2 regions of the Butyrivibrio sp. AE3003 genome follow, and region 2 is predicted to be linked to the other one. Evidence: a T-box and tRNA genes for the amino acid it is inferred to sense, from the RefSeq annotation. Region 2 holds a T-box; the other holds one or more tRNA genes.

Region 1 (5,855 bases), 190 kb from region 2:
ATGAATAAAGAAATACAGGCTCCTGTCAGCGCGGAGGTCGTAAATGAGCTCAGTGCCGGCGATATGGTTTATATTACAGGAACAATCTATACAGCCCGTGATGCGGCACATAAGAGAATGGATGAAGCGCTTGCTGAGGGAAAAGAACTTCCTATAGATATAAAAGGAAATCTTATCTATTATATGGGACCTTCTCCTGCAAGAGAGGGCAGGCCAATTGGCTCTGCAGGCCCTACAACAGCCAGCAGAATGGATAAATACGCGCCCAAGCTCCTTGATCTGGGACTTGGCGGAATGATCGGAAAAGGTAAAAGATCTAAGGCGGTTTCAGACGCTATCGTAAGAAACGGATCTGTTTATTTTGCGGCAATAGGCGGAGCCGGAGCACTTTTATCAAAGGCGATAGTGGAATCGGAAGTTGTTGCCTATGACGATCTGGGTACAGAAGCTATCAGAAAGCTTAAAGTAGAGAAATTTCCTGCAATCGTAGTTATTGATTCTAAGGGAAATAACCTTTATGAAACAGCGGATAAGCTTTATAATAAAGAAAACGAATAAAAGAATTGACAAAGGATAAGCGACTTTGTATAATTACATTTGCGTCTTGGCTGTTAGCCAAGAGAATTCAAACCATATTTGGTAGAGGGATTCAGGCATGGAGAAATACTCAAGTGGCTGAAGAGGCGCCCCTGCTAAGGGTGTAGACCGTTCGCGCGGTGCGCGGGTTCAAATCCCGCTTTCTCCGTTGAAGTGAAACGTTACTGACTGAAAGATTTCAGTTGGTAACGTTTTTTGTTTGTCCGGAAATTTATATCAAGTAAATGAGTTTTGATATGTATGTGATTCTTTGCTCTTTTTTGCAAAAAAGGATTATCTAAAAATTTCTTTCATATAAGATCATATAAAATAAAAATGATAGATTATTCTTGTCAACAATTTTTTTAATAAAATAAAAAATAAAAAAGCCTTGACAGAATAAAGCCTTGAAACATCTAGCTTGGAATATTTCTTGTGAATAAATAAAAAGTTGAGCGAAGTTTTTATACAAAAGAGACACTTTTGTATAAAAGCAGATATTATATAGGATAATCAATCTGCTATTTTGTGCTGGTAACAGCGTATAACCACAATATCTAGTGCTCGGAAATTTTTTTAAAATTTCTCAAAAAAGTTGTTGCATTTGTATATACGCTTTGCTATAATAACTTTTGCCCGCTTGAGAGAGGGGCTGAAAACCGCAGAACTAAGCGGGTTTCATAAAAACTTTGAAAAAAGTTTAAAAAAGTTCTTGACAAAGCATTTCAACTATGTTATTATGAATGAGTTGCGGCGCTGAGCTGCAAGAACTAAGAACCTTGACAAATAAACAGTAATGCAACCCTGAAAGATTCCAAGAGAATAATTCAGAAAAATGTAAATTAACGGACAGAACGAAAAGCCAAGCTTAAGTTCTTAGCCGGATTAAACTTTTAAACGTGAGAGTTCGATCCTGGCTCAGGATGAACGCTGGCGGCGTGCCTAACACATGCAAGTCGAACGGAGATTTAACGCTGATGAAGCTTCGGCAGATTCTTGTTAAATCTTAGTGGCGGACGGGTGAGTAACGCGTGGGCAACCTGCCTCATACTGGGGGATAACAGCTGGAAACGACTGTTAATACCGCATAAGCGCACGGTATCGCATGATACAGTGTGAAAAACTCCGGTGGTATGAGATGGGCCCGCGTCAGATTAGCCAGTTGGCAGGGTAACGGCCTACCAAAGCGACGATCTGTAGCCGGCCTGAGAGGGCGGACGGCCACATTGGGACTGAGACACGGCCCAAACTCCTACGGGAGGCAGCAGTGGGGGATATTGCACAATGGAGGAAACTCTGATGCAGCGACGCCGCGTGAGTGAAGAAGTATTTCGGTATGTAAAGCTCTATCAGCAGGGAAGAAAGACTCGTAAGAGAGATGACGGTACCTGACTAAGAAGCCCCGGCTAACTACGTGCCAGCAGCCGCGGTAATACGTAGGGGGCAAGCGTTATCCGGATTTACTGGGTGTAAAGGGAGCGCAGACGGCTTAGCAAGTCTGAAGTGAAACCCCACGGCTCAACCGTGGGCTTGCTTTGGAAACTGTTAGGCTAGAGTACTGGAGAGGTAAGCGGAATTCCTAGTGTAGCGGTGAAATGCGTAGATATTAGGAGGAACATCGGTGGCGAAGGCGGCTTACTGGACAGCAACTGACGTTGAGGCTCGAAGGCGTGGGGAGCAAACAGGATTAGATACCCTGGTAGTCCACGCGGTAAACGATGAATACTAGGTGTTGGGTGTCATAGACATTCAGTGCCGTCGCTAACGCAATAAGTATTCCACCTGGGGAGTACGTTCGCAAGAATGAAACTCAAAGGAATTGACGGGGACCCGCACAAGCGGTGGAGCATGTGGTTTAATTCGAAGCAACGCGAAGAACCTTACCAGATCTTGAGATCCGGATGAATACAGGGTAATGCCTGTAGCTCTTCGGAGCATCCGAGACAGGTGGTGCATGGTTGTCGTCAGCTCGTGTCGTGAGATGTTGGGTTAAGTCCCGCAACGAGCGCAACCCTTGTCCATAGTAGCCAGCAGTAAGATGGGAACTCTATGGAGACTGCCAGGGATAACCTGGAGGAAGGTGGGGATGACGTCAAATCATCATGCCCCTTATGATCTGGGCCACACACGTGCTACAATGTCGTAACAAAGGGACGCGACCCCGCGAGGGTGAGCAAATCTCAAAAATAACGACCCAGTTCGGACTGTAGGCTGCAACCCGCCTGCACGAAGCTGGAATCGCTAGTAATCGCAGATCAGCATGCTGCGGTGAATACGTTCCCGGGTCTTGTACACACCGCCCGTCACACCATGGGAGTCGGAAATGCCCGAAGCCGGTGACTTAACCGTAAGGAGAGAGCCGTCGAAGGCAGGTCTGATAACTGGGGTGAAGTCGTAACAAGGTAGCCGTAGGAGAACCTGCGGCTGGATCACCTCCTTTCTAAGGAAAAGAAGCGGAATCGAAGTAAGGAGTTGTATTACTGTCTAGTTGTCAAGAAGGCAACAAACATTTCCGGTGGTGATGCGCTATGGGGTAACACCCGTTCCCATCCCGAACACGACGGTTAAGACCATAGCGGCCGAAAGTACTATGTGGGCAACTGCATGGGAGGCTAGGTGGCTGCCGGATTTAAGAAGGGCTTATAGCTCAGCCGGTTAGAGCGCACGCCTGATAAGCGTGAGGTCGGTGGTTCGAGTCCACTTAAGCCCACTGGGTTTTCTTCTTTGAAAACCGATTTGTACCTTGAAAACCGAATACTGAATGAAAGATTTTAATCAGAAACTACGATTAAAAGACATCGAAAAATCCAGAAACAATCAAGATTTTAGTAGATATAAAGTGATAACGCTATATCACTTATATCAGAGAATAGTTATCGAAAGATACGACTGATTCTATACAGCTAACCGCTTACCGGAGACGGTAAGTAAAAATGGTTAAGCTATGTAGGGCGCAGGGCGGATGCCTTGGCACTAAGAGCCGAAGAAAGACGTGATAAGCTGCGAAAAGCTGCGGTGAGATGCAAATAATCTATGACCCGCAGATATCTGAATGGGGCAACCCGGCAGAGAAGACCTCTGTCACTTTAAACTGAATCCATAGGTTTAAAGAGGGAACCCGGTGAACTGAAACATCTAAGTAGCCGGAGGAAGAGAAAACAAAAGTGATTCCGTAAGTAGCGGCGAGCGAACGCGGAAGAGCCCAAACCAGGAAGCTTGCTTCCTGGGGTTCGGACTGTATAATCGATGGAAGTTGCTAGTAGAAAGGGAATGGAAAGTCCCTGCCAGAGAGAGTGAAAGCCTCGTATACGAAAGCGACTGAAGCGAGACAGTATCCAGAGTAGGACGAGACACGTGAAACCTTGTCTGAATGTGCGGGGACCACCCCGTAAGGCTAAATACTCCTTAGTGACCGATAGCGAATAGTACCGTGAGGGAAAGGTGAAAAGGACCCCGGGAGGGGAGTGAAAGAGAACCTGAAACCCTGTGCCTGCAAGCTGCGAAAGCACTATCTAAATGAAGTGTGATCGCGTACTTTTTGTAGAACGGTCCGGCGAGTTATGTATGGAGGCGAGGTTAAGCACTTAAGGTGAATAGCCGAAGGGAGACCGAGTCTGAATAGGGCGACTAGTCTTTATACATAGACCCGAAACCGGGTGATCTATCCATGGACAGGATGAAGCGGCCGTAAAAGGCTGTGGAGGTCCGAACACACATCCGTTGAAAAGGGTGGTGATGAGCTGTGGATAGGGGAGAAATTCCAATCGAACTCGGAGATAGCTGGTTCTCCCCGAAATAGCTTTAGGGCTAGCCCTGTATCAAACCTTTTGGAGGTAGAGCACTGAATATCCGCGGGGGCTTCACCGCTTACCAAAGATTATCAAACTCCGAATGCCAATAAGGTGATGAACAGGAGTCAGACTACACGAGATAAGTTGGGTAGTCAAAAGGGAAAGAGCCCAGATCTACGGCTAAGGTCCCAAAGTACGTGTTAAGTGGAAAAGGATGTGGGATTTCATAGACAGCTAGGATGTTGGCTCAGAAGCAGCCACACATTCAAAGAGTGCGTAATAGCTCACTAGCCGAGAGGTCCTGCGCCGAAAATTACCGGGGCTGAAACACGACACCGAAGCCTAGGGATGGTATGTATCTACGGGTACATATGATCGGTAGGGGAGCATTCACAGGGGCGTAGAAACTGTACCGAAAGGAGCAGCGGAGCGCTGTGAAGAGAGAATGCCGGAATGAGTAGCGAGATGAAGGTGAGAATCCTTCAGGCCGAATATCCAAGGATTCCAGGGTAAAGCTGATCTGCCCTGGGGAAGTCGGGACCTAAGCTGAGGCCGAAGAGGCGTAGGCGATGGACAGCAGGTTGATATTCCTGCACTTGTATATATCAGAACTGTGGGGACGCAGGCAAAAGGGATGAGCCGGGGAAGGAAGAACCGGTCCCGCAAGGGGGAACGAATTTTAGTAGTGAAGCATCAGATATGACTGCCAAGAAAAGCCACTATAGCGTATATACAACCCGTACCGTAAACCGACACAGGTGGATGAGGAGAGAATCCTAAGGCCGACGGGAGAAGCATTGTTAAGGAACTCGGCAAAATGTCCCCGTAACTTCGGGATAAGGGGAGCCTGAGCAATCAGGCCGCAGAGAAGAGGCTCAAGCAACTGTTTAGCAAAAACACAGGTCTATGCGAAACCGAAAGGTGAGGTATATGGGCTGACGCCTGCCCGGTGCTGGAAGGTTAAGAGGAGAGGTTAGAGCAATCGAAGCTTTGAATTTAAGCCCCAGTAAACGGCGGCCGTAACTATAACGGTCCTAAGGTAGCGAAATTCCTTGTCGGGTAAGTTCCGACCCGCACGAAAGGCGTAATGATTTGAGCACTGTCTCGGCAATGCACCCGGTGAAATTGAAGTACCAGTGAAGATGCTGGTTACCCGCGCCAGGACGGAAAGACCCCATGGAGCTTTACTCCAGGTTGATACTGGGGTCCGGTATTATATGTACAGGATAGGTGGGAGACTATGAGTATGTGGCGTCAGCTGCATATGAGTCGCTGTTGGGATACCACCCTTATGATGCTGGGCTTCTAACCAAGGACCATTACCTGGTCCGGGGACAATGTCTGCCGGGGAGTTTGACTGGGGCGGTCGCCTCCGAAAGAGTATCGGAGGCGCTCAAAGGTTCCTTCAGAATGGACGGAAACCATTCGTAGAGTGCAAAGGCAGAAGGGAGCCTGACTGTGACACCGACGGGTGGAACAGATACGAAA
Region 2 (5,855 bases):
TAATCTCAAATTTATCAATATAAGGTCTGTGAAGTTCTGTAGTCTCAGCTGAAGGATCTCCGGAAAGCTCAGCGAGCTCTTTTCTTGAACCAACTGAAAGCTGGTGTCCGCAGTCATCACACTCCCAGATATTAAGAGGTGTTCCCCAATATCTGTCACGTGAGATACCCCAGTCCTGAATATTCTCAAGCCAGTCACCGAAACGTCCCTTACCGATTGACTCAGGAATCCAGTTGATCTCTTTGTTGTTGCGGATAAGGTCGTCCTTAACTTCTGTAACCTTGATGAACCAAGATGAACGAGCATAGTAAAGAAGGGGTGTTCCACATCTCCAGCAGTGAGGATAATCGTGCTCCATCTTAGGTGCAGCGAACAAAAGACCTCTCTTATCAAGATCTTTTAATACCTCGGGATCCGCACTTACAGCGCCCTCATCCATTTCTTTCTGAGTAGGCTTACATCTCATTCCGCCAAAAGGTGTCTCGGGTCTTAATTTACCCTCTGAATCTACCATCTGTACAAGAGGAGCGTCATACTTACGTCCGACACGAGCGTCGTCTTCACCGAATGCAGGAGCGATATGTACGATACCTGTACCGTCTGACATGGTTACATATGTATCACAATAGATAAAGAATGCTTTCTTATGCTGTTTCTGAGCTTCATCAGCCGCACACTGATACAAAGGCTCATACTCTTTGTACTCAAGGTCTGTTCCTACGTATGTTTCGAGAACTTCGTACGCCTTCTGACCTTCTTCTTTTACAAGAGAGCCAAGCACCTTATCTGCAAGTGCCTCGGCAAGATAATATACATTGCCGTCAACAGCCTTAACCTTGATATATTTCTCATCAGGGTTAACGCAAAGACCGATATTTGAAGGAAGTGTCCAAGGTGTTGTTGTCCATGCAAGGAAATAAGCATCCTCATCCTTTACCTTGAAACGAACTACCGCTGTACGCTCTTTCAAAAGCTTATAGCCCTGAGCAACCTCGTGTGATGAAAGAGGTGTTCCGCAACGAGGACAGTAAGGAACTACCTTGAAGCCCTTGTAAAGAAGACCTTTTTTCCAGATCTCGTTAAGAGCCCACCACTCGGACTCGATGAAATTGTCATCATATGTGATGTAGGGGTGCTCCATATCAGCCCAGAAACCTACTGTGCCGGAGAAATCCTCCCACATTCCCTTATATTTCCATACGGATTCCTTACATTTCTGGATGAAAGGCTCCATTCCGTATTCTTCAATCTGCTCTTTTCCATCAAGATTAAGGAGTTTCTCAACTTCAAGCTCAACAGGAAGACCGTGTGTGTCCCAGCCTGCCTTACGAGGAACTGTATAACCCTTCATTGTGCGGTATCTGGGAATCATATCCTTGATAGCACGTGTAAGAACGTGTCCGATATGAGGCTTTCCGTTAGCTGTCGGAGGGCCGTCATAGAACATATACATTTCACCCTTGCTTCTGGTATCTACACTTTTTTTGAAAATGTCTTCTTTTTTCCAGAACTCTTCAATCTTCTTTTCTCTGCCGACAAAGTTCATGTCTGTTTCAACTTTGTTATACATTTGAAAACTCCTCTCTTTCAAATAAATAAGACCTCGTCCTTTTTTGTAAAAAGGACGAGGCCATTAATGTACTCTCGTTATACCACCTGTTTACACATACGCGCCAAGAGCTGTCATACAACATCCCGGTTGAATACGCTCCCCGTTAACGCCGGGATACACGTCAAAATCTACTGTCATTTCGATTTCGCAGCTCAGAAGTGATTTTCTGTCAGTTCCTACTCGCACCGGTTCGCACCGACCACCGGCTCTCTGAAAGCTTTCAAATACTGCGTACTGTCTTCGTCATAGCTTTTTTATCTTCTTTAATAATGCATTATATTACTACTAATCTCCTAAATACGCAAGTCTGATTTTTAGCCTGCTAAGCTAACCAGATTATCATAAATAGCTAAGAAGCCTCTCAACATCGGCTGTCTCGGTAGCCCAATCTGTTGCGAATCTGATTACGGTATGATCTTCGTCGTATTTCTCCCAGAATCCGTATCTGACATTCTTGCTAAGCTCCTCCAATTTTTCATTGGAAACCACAACAAATTGCTGGTTTGTGGGAGAATCAAGGAATATCTTGTATCCTTTGCTCTTAAGACCTTCTTTTAACAGATCTGCCGCTTCGATAGCTTTTTTGCTGATATCAAAGTAGAGATTATCGGTAAACAATGTGTCAAACTGAAGTCCAAGAAGCCATCCCTTTGCAAGAAGTGCACCGTGCTGCTTGATCACAGGAATCGGATGCTTCGTTGTTACGCCCTTGGTGAAAACAACCGCTTCGCCAAAGAGCGCGCCGACCTTAGTACCGCCGATATAGAAAACATCCGCATATTTTGCGATATCCTCTATAGTCACATCGGTTCTTTTGCTCATAAGACCGTATCCGAGCCTTGCTCCGTCTATAAAGAGCGGAATATTATACTTCTTGCAGACACTTGAGATACTCTCAAGTTCTTTTTTCGTATAAAGAGTTCCGTATTCTGTAGGATGCGAAATATAAACCGCTCCCGGAAATACCATGTGCTCATGGTTTGCGTCATCATAGAAATTTGAAATAAGCTTATCCACTTCGGCTGCGGACAACTTACCTATATCCGATCCGTATTTCTCAGTATCCTTCTCTTCTCCGCGTCCTGGAACCGTAAGTACCTTGTGTCCCGCATGCTCAATGGCGCCCGCCTCATGTGCCGCAATATGTCCGGTTTCAGCCGCAACGATTCCCTCATATGGCTGAAGGAGCATATCGATTATTGTCTGATTGGTCTGCGTTCCGCCTACAAGGAAAAAGACCTCTCCGTCAGGACATCCGCACACTTTCTTTATCTTCTCGGCAGCGCTCTTGCAGTACTCATCCGTGCCGTAACCGTCTATCTGCTCAAAATTTGTCTCCGTAAGGCGCTTTAAGATCTGCGGATGCGCGCCCTTTGTATAATCACTGGAAAATGAAATTCTATTATCCATACTCTTATCCTCTTTATGCTTTTATTAATCAAAAGAAACTGTGGAAAAATCTATTACTTCTTCCAAAGTCTTTGCAAACAGTTCAAGTCCTGCCTTGTCATCTTCGTTAAATCTGTTAAGGCTGGGGCTGTCTATATCAAGCACTCCCACAACCTTGCCATCTTTGTGAAGCGGTACAACAATCTCCGAATTGGACGCACTGTCACATGCGATATGTCCTGCAAATTCGTGAACATTCGCAACAAGCTGTGTCTCATCGTTTTCTGCCGCTGTTCCGCAAACACCCTTTCCAAGCCGGATTCTGATGCATGCAACTTTTCCCTGGAATGGCCCAAGTAAAAGAGATCCTTTATCCATAAGGTAAAAACCTGCCCAGTTCAGGTCTTCCATATTGCCATATAAAAGCGCTGAGGCATTGGACAACACCGGAATGAAATTAGGTTCATCTTCTGCCATAACTTTTATCTGTGCAGCAAGCAACTTGTAATCTGTCATGTATGATACTCCTTATACAAAATCATTTCGTTGTTTAACGAAAAAAGTGGATATGAACTTTTATCCATATCCACGATTCTAACACCATTTTATCTTGTGCACAATCTATTTTCGCAATGCTATTATACCCTTGTCCAAGCCTCGAATTCTTCATCCGTACACTTCACAAAATGTGTTCCGTCAACCAGATGTTCCGTTCCTTTGTTGTAGTCAAGTCCCGATGTCTTGTAGTCGTAACTTATTGCTTCACGATTCTTCTCAAGCTCAGGATTGGGAATAGGAATTGCCGATAAAAGACTCTTTGTATATGGATGAATCGGATTATTAAAAATTTCATCCGTTGTACCTGTCTCAAGAAGATGTCCCAAGTGCAAAACACCTATCCTGTCCGAAATATACTTAACCATTGAAAGATCATGTGCAATAAAAAGATATGCTGTTCCAAGCTCCTCCTGAATGTCCTTCATAAGGTTTACGACCTGTGCCTGAATGGAAACATCAAGTGCAGAAATACACTCATCGGCTATAACAAGCTTGGGATTCAAGATAAGAGCTCTTGCAATACCGACTCTCTGCCTCTGTCCGCCCGAAAACTGATGAGGATAGCGGTCCGCATGCTCCTTGGCAAGTCCAACCTTATTAAGGATTGCCTCTACTTTTTTATCCCTTTCCTCTTTGCTCTTGCAAACATGGTGGATATCAAGGGCTTCTCCGATGATATCTTTGATCTTCTTTCTGGGATTGAGCGAAGCCATCGGATCCTGGAAGATCATCTGCATCTGAACCCTTAAATTTTCCTTGGTCTCTTTGTTCATCTTTCCGGAAATATCCATTCCATCAAAAGTGATCTTACCGTCCGTCGGATCGTATAGTCTTATGATACTTCTGCCAATCGTAGATTTTCCCGATCCCGACTCACCGACAAGACCGTAAGTCTCGCCCGGATAAACCTTAAAGCTGACATTTTCCACAGCCTTAACCGTAAATGTCTTACTGACGGGAAAATACTGCCTAAGTCCCTCTACTTCAAGGAGAGGCGCTGCATTATAATTCGCTGCCATTTGCCTGTGCCTCCTTTTTCATTCTCTGAATTCTTGCCTTTAGTTCTGCCGGCATCTCAACCTTTGGTGCCCTCTCATCAAGAAGCCATGTTGCTGCAAAATGACTTTCTGTTATCTTGAACATAGGTGGCTCAAGCTTGTCGTCAATCTCCAGAGCATAAGCATTTCTTGGAGCAAAAGCATCACCCTTTTTTTCATGCAAAAGATTCGGTGGTGAACCCGGAATCGTATAAAGTCTGTCATCGTCAGTTCCAAGATCGGGCATAGCCGATAAAAGTCCCCAGGTATACGGATGTCTCGGATCGTAGAATATCTCATTGATCTTACCGACTTCTACAATCTTACCTGCATACATAACATTTACGTAATCCGCAACCTTAGCCACAACTCCGAGATCATGGGTAATATAGATAACCGCAATATCTCTTTCCTTCTGAACCTTTTTGATAAGTTCAAGAATCTTGGCCTGAATATTAACGTCAAGAGCTGTTGTAGGTTCGTCGCAGATAAGAAGATCCGGATTACATGAAAGAGCTATTGCTATAACCACTCGCTGTCTCATACCACCGGATAGCTGATGCGGATACTGTTTCATTCTCTTTTCTGCATCCTCAATACCGACTTCCTTTAAAAGCTCTACCGATCTTTTATATGCATCTGCTTTATCAAGCTTGTAATGCCAGATCATGCCTTCCATGATCTGCTTGCCGATAGTCATTGTAGGATCAAGGCTTGTCATCGGATCCTGAAATACCATTGCCATCCTTCGACCGTTGATATGCTTTCTGATCCACTTTTTGTCCTGCTTTAAAATATCTGCTTCTTTCCACTGCGCAGTCTCATCACTGTCAGGGTTATAATCAATCCCGCCTTTGTTATCGCGATATCTGTAGATGATCTCTCCCGAATTAACCTCGGCGTTCTTGGCAAGGATACCCATTGCAGCACGCATCGTTACAGATTTTCCCGAACCTGACTCCCCAACTATGGCAACAGTCTCGCCCTGATAAAGCTCTAAATTTACTCCGCGAATCGCATGTACTTTTCCCGCGGTAGTCTTAAAGGTGATGTCAAGATCTTTGACATCAAGTATTTTTTCTCTTCTATTATTTCCACTCATGTCAGATCACATCTCCTTTAACTTTGGATCAAGCGCTTCTCTGAGCCCGTCTGCCACAAGGTTAAAACTAAGCATCAAAAGAGCCATAACGATGATAGGCGGAATTATCTGATAAGGATGTGTTGTAAAGCTGTTAAATCCTTCAGAAATAAGTGAT

The links. The T-box of region 2 lies ahead of ileS (isoleucine--tRNA ligase). A T-box ahead of a tRNA ligase gene usually reads a tRNA of that ligase, here a tRNA-Ile.
Region 1: it encodes a tRNA-Ile, which carries the amino acid that the T-box ahead of ileS (isoleucine--tRNA ligase) is inferred to sense. The anticodon was not compared.

What each region holds. Positions count from the first base shown of each region.
Region 1 covers NZ_JMLX01000001.1:2,527,757-2,533,611, reverse strand. Annotated here, with positions in the region: gene CD00_RS0112170 (Fe-S-containing hydro-lyase) at 1-558, shown strand; tRNA gene CD00_RS0112165 (tRNA-Ser) at 658-745, shown strand; rRNA gene CD00_RS0112160 (16S ribosomal RNA) at 1,472-3,016, shown strand; rRNA gene rrf (5S ribosomal RNA) at 3,088-3,205, shown strand; tRNA gene CD00_RS0112150 (tRNA-Ile) at 3,213-3,286, shown strand; rRNA gene CD00_RS0112145 (23S ribosomal RNA) at 3,512-5,855, shown strand, end outside.
Region 2 covers NZ_JMLX01000001.1:2,721,721-2,727,575, reverse strand. Annotated here, with positions in the region: gene ileS (isoleucine--tRNA ligase) at 1-1,570, opposite strand, end outside; T-box leader at 1,618-1,868, opposite strand; gene CD00_RS0113055 (threonine aldolase family protein) at 1,952-3,022, opposite strand; gene CD00_RS0113050 (GAF domain-containing protein) at 3,047-3,517, opposite strand; gene CD00_RS0113045 (ABC transporter ATP-binding protein) at 3,640-4,578, opposite strand; gene CD00_RS0113040 (ABC transporter ATP-binding protein) at 4,562-5,698, opposite strand; gene CD00_RS0113035 (ABC transporter permease) at 5,705-5,855, opposite strand, start outside.